DNA from 3 places in the Sphingobium aromaticiconvertens genome. Region 3 is predicted to be linked to each of the others. Evidence: riboswitches for the same ligand, from Rfam matches in the RefSeq annotation. Region 3 holds a riboswitch; each other region holds the start of a gene.
What was found. A riboswitch is a leader RNA that binds a small molecule or an ion and turns the genes downstream of it on or off. The one in region 3 is predicted to bind cobalamin.

Region 1 (3,270 bases), 1.4 Mb from region 3:
CCATGCGCTTGATGCGCTCACGCTGGGTGAGGATGGCGCGCGGGCGCTGGGCGTCGATTTGCGGATCACGCGGCTACGCCTGCTGCTGGGCGTCGCCATCGGAGTGGGAGGCGCGGTCGCCGTGTCGGGCGCGATCGGTTTCGTCGGCCTGATCGTACCCCATCTGATCCGCCCGCTCACCGACCGCGCGCCATCGTCGATCCTTCTGCCCTCGGCACTGGCGGGCGCATCGCTCCTTGCGCTGGCGGACATAGGCGTGCGCCTGATCCCGTCGACCAACGAACTGAAACTTGGCGTGATGACGGCGTTTCTGGGCGTCCCGGTCTTCCTCTTCCACCTCATGCGGGAGCGGCGGATATGGTGACGATCCAACTGGATTCGGTCAGCGTCAGCCTTGGCCGCCGCCAGGTCGTGCGCGACGTCAGCGCCGCGCTGGAGCCGGGCAGGCTCGTCGGCATTATCGGCCCGAACGGCGCGGGCAAATCCAGCCTGTTGCGCGTGATGCTGGGCCTGATCCCGGCCAGCAGCGGCAATGCTCTGATCGATAGCAAGCCAGTCGCGCAGATGGCCCGCGCCGCCGTGGCGCGCAAGGTCGCCTATCTTCCACAGGGGCAGACGCTGCATTGGCCGCTCAGCGTCGAACGGCTGGTCGCGCTGGGACGACTGCCGCATCTGGCGCCCATGTCGTCGCTGGCGTCAGACGATCTGGCCGCTGTCGATCGGGCGCTCGATCGCGCGGATGTCACCAATCTGCGCTACCGCATTGCCACCGACCTTTCGGGCGGCGAGCGCGCAAGGGCATTGCTGGCCCGCGCGCTGGCGGTCGAAGCGCCCGCTCTGGTCGTGGACGAACCGCTGGCCTCGCTCGATCCGGGCCATCAGATCGATGTTATGGCCCTGTTGCGGCGGCAGGCGGATGCGGGTGCGCTGGTGGTCGCGGTCCTCCATGACCTGACGATGGCCGCGCGCTATTGCGACCGGCTGCTGCTGATGCATGGCGGTTCGCTTGTCGCCGACGGCGCGCCGATGGAGGTACTGACCGCCGAGCGGCTGCGATCGGTCTATGGCATCGACGCCCTCATCGATACATCTGGCGCCGCGCCCATGATCGTCCCGATGGACAGATTGCCCGATTGACAGATTGATTGACGCGCAATGAAGCGCTGAGTAAGCGTCGGCCCGCGACAGGTTCCCCTGAAAATGGGGATGAAAATGGGAACGGGGTTCAAAACCCCGGCTGCCCCTGCAACTGTGAGCGGCGAGCCATCGACCACAGGCCATTGGGATTGTCACAATCCTGAGAAGGCGGTTCGAACAGGTGTTGACCCGCAAGCCAGGAGACCTGCCCGTCGCGGTCGTCTTTCGTGCGGACAGGGGATTCCGGGCGAACGGGGGTAAACCCGACAGGCGACATGTCAGGGCCGCTTATGCGCGGGCCATGTCGTGCGTCGGCATGTCTCGTGAACGTGGCCCGTTGTCATGGGTGCCCGTTTGATGTTGCCGTACATTATTATTTCTCCCTTCCTGCCGACACCAATGCGCGCGTCGAAGGCATGATGAAGTTCAAGCCGGTCGAAGATGGTCCCGCCATCGTTGCGTGCAACACCTGTCGCCATTCGGGCGAGGCACGCGAAAATGACAGCGGGACGCGGGGCGGCGCCCAACTGGTTGCTGCGCTTCGGACGGTCAAGGCGTCGGACCCGCGCTATGACGGCGTTACGGTACAGGAAATGCCATGCCTGTTCGCCTGCACCGAATTTTGCACCGTCCATCTGCGCGCGCCCGCCAAGGTCGGTTATGTGCTGGGCCGCTTCACGCCTGACAAAGAGGCCGCCCGCGCCATTCTCGACTATGCCGTCCATTATGCGGCGAGCGAGCATGGCCGCGTTCCGTTTGCACATTGGCCGCAGGGCGTGAAGGGCCATTTCATCACCCGCACGCCACCCCAGGGCTTTGTGGTCGAGGAATGAGCGGCTTTCCCACAATTGCGGCGTTCGAGGCTGCGCTGATTGACCTCCCCAAAGTAGATGCCACCGCACAGGAGGCCGCACGGGCGCGACAGGCCCAACTCACCAAGCCACTTGGCTCGCTGGGACGGCTAGAGGACATTGCGCTGTTCCTGGCCGGGTGGCAGGACCGCGAGCGTCCCGTGTTGAACAGCATGCGCGCCGCCATCTTTGCGGGCAATCATGGCGTGACGATCCATGGCGTCAGCGCCTTCCCGGCGGACGTCACCGCGCAGATGGTCCGCAATTTCGAAGCGGGCGGCGCCGCGATCAACGCCCTCGCCAAAGCGGTCGATCTTGACCTGAAGATTGTGGCGCTGGACCTTGATCGGCCCACGGCGGACTTCACCTGCCAACCCGCCATGACGGAAGCGGAGTGCCTGACCGCGCTGTCGGCGGGCGCGGATGTCGTGGAACCCGGACTCGACCTGCTGGTCGTGGGCGAAATGGGAATCGGCAATTCGACCGCCGCCGCCGCACTGTGCATGCGGTCCTTCGGTGGATCTGCCGCTGACTGGGTCGGCCCCGGCACCGGTATCGATAGCCAGGGCATCGCGCGAAAAGTGGTCGTGGTGGAACAAGCCATCGCCTTTCATGCCGACGCGCCCATGACGCCGTTTGAAACGCTGCGGCGGCTTGGCGGACGAGAGATTGTCGCCATCGCCGGCGCAATCGTGACAGCACGGCAGCGGCGCATCCCTGTGGTTCTTGATGGATTCATCAGTTGCGCGGCGCTGGCGCCGATCGCTACAGCCTGCCCGGCCATCACCGATCATTGCATCGCGGGGCATCGTTCGGCCGAGCCGGGCCACGGCCGCCTGCTGGATCGGCTGGGCCTTGCGCCCCTGCTCGCACTCGACATGCGGCTGGGTGAGGGCAGCGGCGCGGCAGTCGCCGTCGCGGTGATCCGATCGGCGCTGGCCGCGCATGAAGGCATGGCCACCTTTGCCGAAGCGGGCATTTCCGGAGCGTCATGACCGGATTCCTGCTCCATCTCCTGCGTCACGGCGCGCCTGAAATCACCGGGCGCATGCTGGGGCGGACCGATTGCAGGCCGACGCAGGAAGGCATCGCCGCCTGCGTCGCGCAGGCCAAGGGGCTGGACATCGACATCCATATATCGTCCGACCTCGCCCGTGCGCGACAACCGGGCGAGGCACTGGCAGCGGCATCGGGCCAGCCGCTGATCGTCGATCCGCGCTGGCGCGAACTCGATTTTGGCGACTGGGACGGCATGAGCAGTGCAGAGGTCGACCCGGTGGCG
Region 2 (3,270 bases), 1.4 Mb from region 3:
GGCCCGCATCGGCCACCGGGACGGGATCGTCCGGCAGGCCGATGTCCTCGCCGATCAGCCGGGCGGCATGTCGCAGGAAGCTGGTGGCGTTCGCTATACCGCCCTGACGCAGATAATCACGCAGTCGCTCGCGCACATTTTGAGGCAGCGTGGAGGCCGCGTCGAGCGTTGGGTCGGGTTCGCGCCCGTCGGCGATGGCTGCGAAGGCGATGCCCTTTTCCCGCGCGACACGGGCGATCTCATCCACGCCATAGGGCCAGTAGCTCTTGCCGCCCAGCAGCACGACGCACACGAAACGGGCGTTGGCGATTACCTTTTGGACATAGAGGTCGACCGAATAGGGGTGTTTGAGCTGGAGCAGGTTGGCGAGCCGGATGGTCGGCGCGTCTTTGTCCAGCGTTGCTACCGCCTTGGCGAAGCAGGCAAGTTCGCTGTCCGCCACGGTGAGAAAGACGATATCCCCCGGCGACTGGGCGAGGTCGATCGCCTCGTCACCATTGGAGATCGTTCCCGGCGTGGCGGCCAGCAAATGCATCAGGCGGGGACGGTGCCCAATGCCGCGCCAAGCGCGGCGTCGATCGCGGGCTGGTCCAGACCCTTCTGGCCGATCACCACCAACTGCGATGCGCGCGCTTCGCCGGGTGCCCAGGCGCGGTCGAAATAATGCTGGATACGGGGACCAACAGCCTGAATGACAAGGCGTGCGGGGCGGCCTTCGACGGCGACGAAGCCCTTGATACGCAATATGTCATGCTGTTCGATCAGCTTCGTCATCGCCGCCAGCAAGGCGTCGACCTCCCCGAGTTCGCCGCCCTGAACCACGAAGCTGTCAAAGTCGTCATGGTCGTGATCCGGGTCGGCATCATGATGGGATGGGCGGGTGTCCAGATCGTCTTCCGCCCCCGCGAACAGGCCGAGCAATATCTTGGCGTCAACCGCGCCCTGCACAGCGCGCACGATCTTTACGCCGCTGCGGGTGTCGCCGGCTATGTCGCCTTCTATCCGGGTCAGGCTATCGGCATCGACCAGATCGGACTTGTTGAGGATGACGAGGTCGGCGCAGGCCAGTTGGTCTTCGTACAGTTCCTCCAGCGGGCTGTCATGGTCGAGCGCGGGATCGGCGGCGCGGGCGAGCGCCAGTGCGGCTTCGTCCGTGGCAAAGCGACCATTGGCCACCGCGTCGGCGTCGATCAGGGCGATCACGCCGTCCACCGTCGCGCGGGTGCGGATGTCGGGCCATTGGAAGGCCTTCACCAGCGGCTTGGGCAGAGCCAGCCCCGACGTCTCGATGATGATATGGTCGGGCGGGCTGGGCCGGTCGAGCAATGTCAGCATCGTCGGCAGGAAATCGTCGGCGACCGTGCAGCAGATGCAGCCATTGGCCAGCTCGACGATATTATCCTCCGGGCAGGCTTCGTCATTGCAGCCGCGCAACAACGCGCCATCGACGCCGACATCGCCAAACTCGTTGACGATCAATGCCAGCCTGCGACCATTGGCATTTTGCAACAGATGCCGGATCAGCGTGGTCTTGCCCGCGCCCAGAAATCCCGTGATGACCGTTGTGGGAACCTTGCTCATACGCCTTTTCCTTCGTCGACTACGGGCAAGCGAACGACGTCGGGCGTGCGAGCGCGCACCCGACGCGGCGCCGTGCCGCATGGGTTTCGTCGCTCAGACGGAGAAAGACCGTGCCGTGACCATCCCCTGGATCAAGGCAAGAGCGACCGGTGCGCTGGCAGGTCTCCTGGCTTGCGGGTCAAAGCGCGATCCATGGCCTTCCCAGGCCTCGCAGGATTTAGCGTCCGGCCCAGTGGCTGTCGGCCACCGCATGGGTGATCGACGATATGCATCTTGCTCACCGCTCACAGTTGCAGGGACAGCCGCGGATTTGGGCGGCTCTCACCACCCGCACCGCATTCCCGTTTCAAGCCCTTGCGGGCACCGGCGCGATCATGTCCGCCCGAGGCCTTGCGGCGCCCAGCGGACGCGGTTTGGTAGAGTGAGAGAGCGGGCAGGTCAATGCAACAAGCAGGGCCGCGATAAGCGCCGGGCCAGCGAGCGTTCAGCGAACGCTATCATGTCAGCCCGATGCTGACCTTTGCGCCCGACCCGGCGACCAGCTTCACTTTAGTCGCCGCCTATCAGCATGCCCCCAGCGGCGGCGGCTATTCGGGCGTGCCCTATCGCGGATCGGTAGTGGAAAGCTCCATCGGCCGGTTGCCACGCACCATCAACACCGGCGATCCGGGCTATGAACGCTATAATCACAAGGCGAAGTCGATTGCGGGCTTTTTCCGCCACGATTTCGATGAGCATCTGACCGTCCGGTCGAACATCCGCTACCAGAATAGCAAGCTGTCATACCGCCAACTCTATATCGCGGGTTTCGCGACGACGGGGATCGGCGCGAACCGTAACAGCGATTATTCCACGATCATTCGGGGCGGTGGCGGCGCGGACGAGGATTTCGACACGCTGACGCTGGACAATAGCTTGAATGCCAAGTTCGCCACGGGCTTCATCCAGCATAACCTGCTGGTAGGGGTCGATTATCAGCGGATCACCGGTGAGAATGTTCAGCAGTTCAATACCGGCCAGACCACCAACCCCCTGACCAGCATTCCCAACCTCAACCTGCTGAACCCCGTCTATCGCGGGGTGTTGCCCAGTTTCGACCTGACGCAACTGTCGAGCGCTTACACCAACACCTATGGCAAGCGCGACCAGACGGGCGTGTATATCCAGGATCAGATCAGCATCGGGCGGCTGCAACTGATCGCCAGTGGCCGTCGGGACTGGTATGACCAGACGACGCTGAACCTCAATCCCGCGACTGCCGCTGCGCGTGCCGCGCCAGTGACGCGCCTGTCGCAAAAGGCGTTCACCATGCGTCTGGGCGCGCTCTATGCGTTCGAATCCGGGGTTTCGCCCTATTTCAGCTATGCTGAATCCTTCGAGCCGCAATCGGGTCTGGTCTATGTGTCCAGCACCGAAAACAGGCCTGCCACGCCCGTGACCGGTCGGCAATATGAAGGCGGCCTCAAATATCAGCCCGCAGGCACCAATGCCATTTTCACTGTGTCGGCCTATGATTTGCGACGTCAGAATACTTTGGTGGGCCATCCACAGGCTGGGACGGTTGGTATCCCTTCGACCGCGCAGATCCAGATTGGCGAGGTGCGGGTACGCGGCGTAGAGCTGGAAGGGCGTGGGGAGATTGTGCCCGGCTTCGATGTCGTCGCGGCGGCCAGCTATACCGACTCGATC
Region 3 (3,270 bases):
GCCAATGTTCCAGCGCCGCCGCCGACCGTGTGTTAGCCATCGCCCGCGCCCGTTCGGGCACGTCGGGATCGTGCAGCGTGCAGATGATGGCATTGTCGGCAGACAGCCGGGCGCGCGTGATCCCCTCGCTCACCATCCGCGCATCGCACAGGATCGGCGCGCCATTCGCCATGGCCGCCCCCGCCGCCGTCGCGAAGTCCGGCGAGAAGCGGATATGGGCGGCGAGGCCCACCAGCCCGGCGGCGTGGATCATGCGGACCGCTATCCGCTCTTCATCCGCGGTGAAGCGCGCCAGATCGGCCTCCGCCCGGATCGTCGCAAAGGATTGGCGGTAGATTGCCGCGCCATCGGTTTCGTAGATATGCGGCATCAATCGGCTCCGAAATGGGCAAGCAGTTGGTCCGTTCGCAGGCTTGCCCGGATAGGCGGATCACCGGCACGGGCGTCGAACGCCAGATCGAACAGGCCATCGCATCCGGTGAGGGTGACATTGGCAGGACCGACACGGGCGCAGCCCTTCGCGCAGCCCGACATATGCAGACGGCCCGCGATATGCGGGGCAAGGCGCATGGCCAGGGCGCGGGTTTCCACCGTCGCCTGCGGACAGGCTGGCGCGCCGGGACAAGCGTCGACACGCAGGGCTGGATCGGCGGCGTCCGTCACGAAGCCCTGGGCATCGACCGACGATGCGCCTTCCAGCAACAGGGTGCGCCATGGCGTGACACGCGCAGCCTCTGCCCCGCTATCCGTCATTAGCGCCGCAAGGGCGGATGCCTCCATGCTGCCAAAGGGAACGCCATAGACGCAGCCCAGTGCATGACACCCCGGCAGTATCGCCGGGCGGGTGGGCGCCGGACGAACATGCCCCTGCGCCCATGCGGGCAAGGGTATGGCGTGACGGGACATCCTGCCCGCCTCCGCGCCGCCGGTTTCCACGAACCAGTGCGCCAGCGCAACCATTGCGTCCGCAGCCTCGTTCACCGCGACCGGCACGCCTAACTCCCGCCCATCTGCGCGCAGGATCAGGCCTCTGCTCTCGCCCCGTTCGATCCGAAAATCCGCCGGATCAGCACCCAATATCGGGGCCGTGCCAGCATCGACGGCAAACCCGACCTTCGCAGGCAATTCGGGCAGGGCAGCCAGCCGTGCCATCAATCCGTTGGCGACCTGCGCGCTGTCATCACCCCGCCGCCAGTCCGGTGCGATCAGGATAGTGCGCCGCGCCTCCATCATGGGATCGGCACCCACCAGATCAAGGTCGACGAGCCTGTCCAGCAAGGCGGACATGGCGCTGTCGCGCAAGCCCCGGATTTGCAGGTTGGCACGGTTGGTGACATCGATCAGGCCATTGCCAAAACGCGCAGCCACTTCGCACAGGCCCACCACCTGTTCGCCCGTCATCCGCGCCAATCGCGGCCTGACGCGCACCAGCAGGCCGTCGCCCGCCATCATAGGACGCCAGGCGGTCGGGCACCATCCGCTGACGGCATAACCGCTCACGCGCGGCGATCCTGACGGACGAGCGCCGCGCCTGGCTCACGGGTCATGAAGCGCTTCGACGCGACGCGCATTGTCCACTCCACCCCACGCCGAGCAACGAAAACCGGGGCTTGCCGACACCATGTCGGTCGATGCGCGAGACGGGCGGGCGCAAGACAAAAGCGCCCGTCATTACGCACCGATGCAGCCCCAGCCGCAAAGGATCGTCGCTCACGCGGAGTACCGAGCCGTGACCATCCCCTGGACCAAGGCAAGAGCGACCGGTGCGCTGGCAGGTCTCCTGGCTCGCGGGTCAAAGCAGGATGCACGGCCTTCCCGAACATGAAGTCCAGTGGCTGGCCCCCTCGAAAGGAGCCTTGTGCATCGCACTCACCGCTTACAGTTGCAGGGACAGCTGCGGATTTGGGGTCGCCCCCGCACCGCATTCCCATTCAAGCCCCATCGGGGCACCAGCGCGATCAATACGGACTGGTACGAAGCCAGCCTGCAACGTCGCCTAGAGCAAAAAATTCAGTATGCCAATTGCCCAACTGTTCGAGGAGACGTCAGACCGGCAGGATGAACTCAATCGGTGCGGTGAATTCAATGCGCTCACCGCCGATGTCGCGGGGCGCCTTGGGGAAAGGCGAGGCGCGCTGCATCATCGCGGCGGCCTCTTCATCCAGCGACGTCCGCCCGGAACTTGCGATGACATTGCCTTCCAGCAAAAGTCCGGCACGGTCGATCACGAAACGCACCCGCACCACACCTTCCTCGCGCCGCATACGCGCGCGGCGGGGATAGAGTTTATGAGCGTACAACCACGACCGTACTCGTGCGGCATAGCTATGGCTGGTGCCAGCAGGAGCGTTCACGTCCAGCCCATCTGCCGTTCCCCGCCGCACGGGTGGCGCGGGCGGTGCGGATACCGCCACGGCGGCAGAGGGAATATTTGCCGTTGCCGCCTGCTGGACGGGCGCCGTCGCCTGCAACCGGGGCGCAGTAAAGGGCAGCGCGACCGGCACAGGTACACGCACGGGAACAGTCGGAGCCGGGGGCGCATCCTGCGCTGCTTGCGCGGGTGGCGCAGGCGGCTGTTGCACCGCCGCCTTCGCTTCCTCGGCGCCCTCCTCCGCGCCCTTGAGCACCGCCAGCGACATCACCGTCAGCGATGGCTCGTCCGCCCTTTCCACCTTGCGCCCCATGCCAAGGTTCAGCAGCGCTGCGATCAACAGCGCATTCACCAGCAGCGAAGCCACCGCCGGAAGGCCGATGCGGAAAGAATGCCGTCCCCCAGCCATGGCGTCAGAAAGTGTTCGCCACGGTGAACTTGAACGTCTGCCCTTCCGCCGCGAGCGAGGACAGATGGCGGCGATATTGCCTGTCGAAGATATTGTCTGCTGCGATCCGGAACTCGAACCCCTCCGCCGGGCCGCTACGCGGTTTGAACGAGAGGAATATGTTTTGGACACTATAGCCCGTCGTAGCGATACCAGATCCGGCGGAGGAGAAGGGACCGGTCGTGACCTTGTCCTGCCGCTCGGCAAATTCGCCGGTCCAGCCACCCGACAGGCCGGTGTCCGCGTCGGCATAGCCCAGCGTCAGGCGATAATCGTTCGCCGGGATGGTATTGAGATAATTGCCCGTCGCCCGGTCCTTGCCGTCGATGAAGGAGGCATTGCCGCGCGCGAAGAACCCGCCGACGCCATATTCCGCCTCGACCTCCACGCCCTTGAAACGCGAACGGCCGACATTGGTGAAATAGGGTGTGCCGACGGCCCCCGCCGCGTT

Region 1: it holds a riboswitch for cobalamin, as region 3 does, so the genes downstream of both, WFR25_RS03370 (DUF1636 domain-containing protein) here and WFR25_RS09950 (cobalamin biosynthesis protein CobG) in region 3, are expected to answer to the same signal.
Region 2: it holds a riboswitch for cobalamin, as region 3 does, so the genes downstream of both, cobW (cobalamin biosynthesis protein CobW) here and WFR25_RS09950 (cobalamin biosynthesis protein CobG) in region 3, are expected to answer to the same signal.

What each region holds. Positions count from the first base shown of each region.
Region 1 is NZ_JBANRJ010000001.1:659,494-662,763, reverse strand. It holds gene WFR25_RS03380 (FecCD family ABC transporter permease) at 1-364, shown strand, start outside; gene WFR25_RS03375 (ABC transporter ATP-binding protein) at 358-1,137, shown strand; cobalamin riboswitch at 1,170-1,364, shown strand; gene WFR25_RS03370 (DUF1636 domain-containing protein) at 1,554-1,970, shown strand; gene cobT (nicotinate-nucleotide--dimethylbenzimidazole phosphoribosyltransferase) at 1,967-2,983, shown strand; gene WFR25_RS03360 (histidine phosphatase family protein) at 2,980-3,270, shown strand, end outside.
Region 2 is NZ_JBANRJ010000001.1:668,814-672,083, forward strand. It holds gene cobN (cobaltochelatase subunit CobN) at 1-535, opposite strand, end outside; gene cobW (cobalamin biosynthesis protein CobW) at 535-1,581, opposite strand; cobalamin riboswitch at 1,721-1,964, opposite strand; gene WFR25_RS03410 (TonB-dependent siderophore receptor) at 2,092-3,270, shown strand, end outside.
Region 3 is NZ_JBANRJ010000001.1:2,079,182-2,082,451, reverse strand. It holds gene WFR25_RS09955 (precorrin-8X methylmutase) at 1-370, opposite strand, end outside; gene WFR25_RS09950 (cobalamin biosynthesis protein CobG) at 370-1,500, opposite strand; cobalamin riboswitch at 1,754-1,969, opposite strand; gene WFR25_RS09945 (energy transducer TonB) at 2,046-2,780, opposite strand; gene WFR25_RS09940 (TonB-dependent receptor domain-containing protein) at 2,785-3,270, opposite strand, start outside.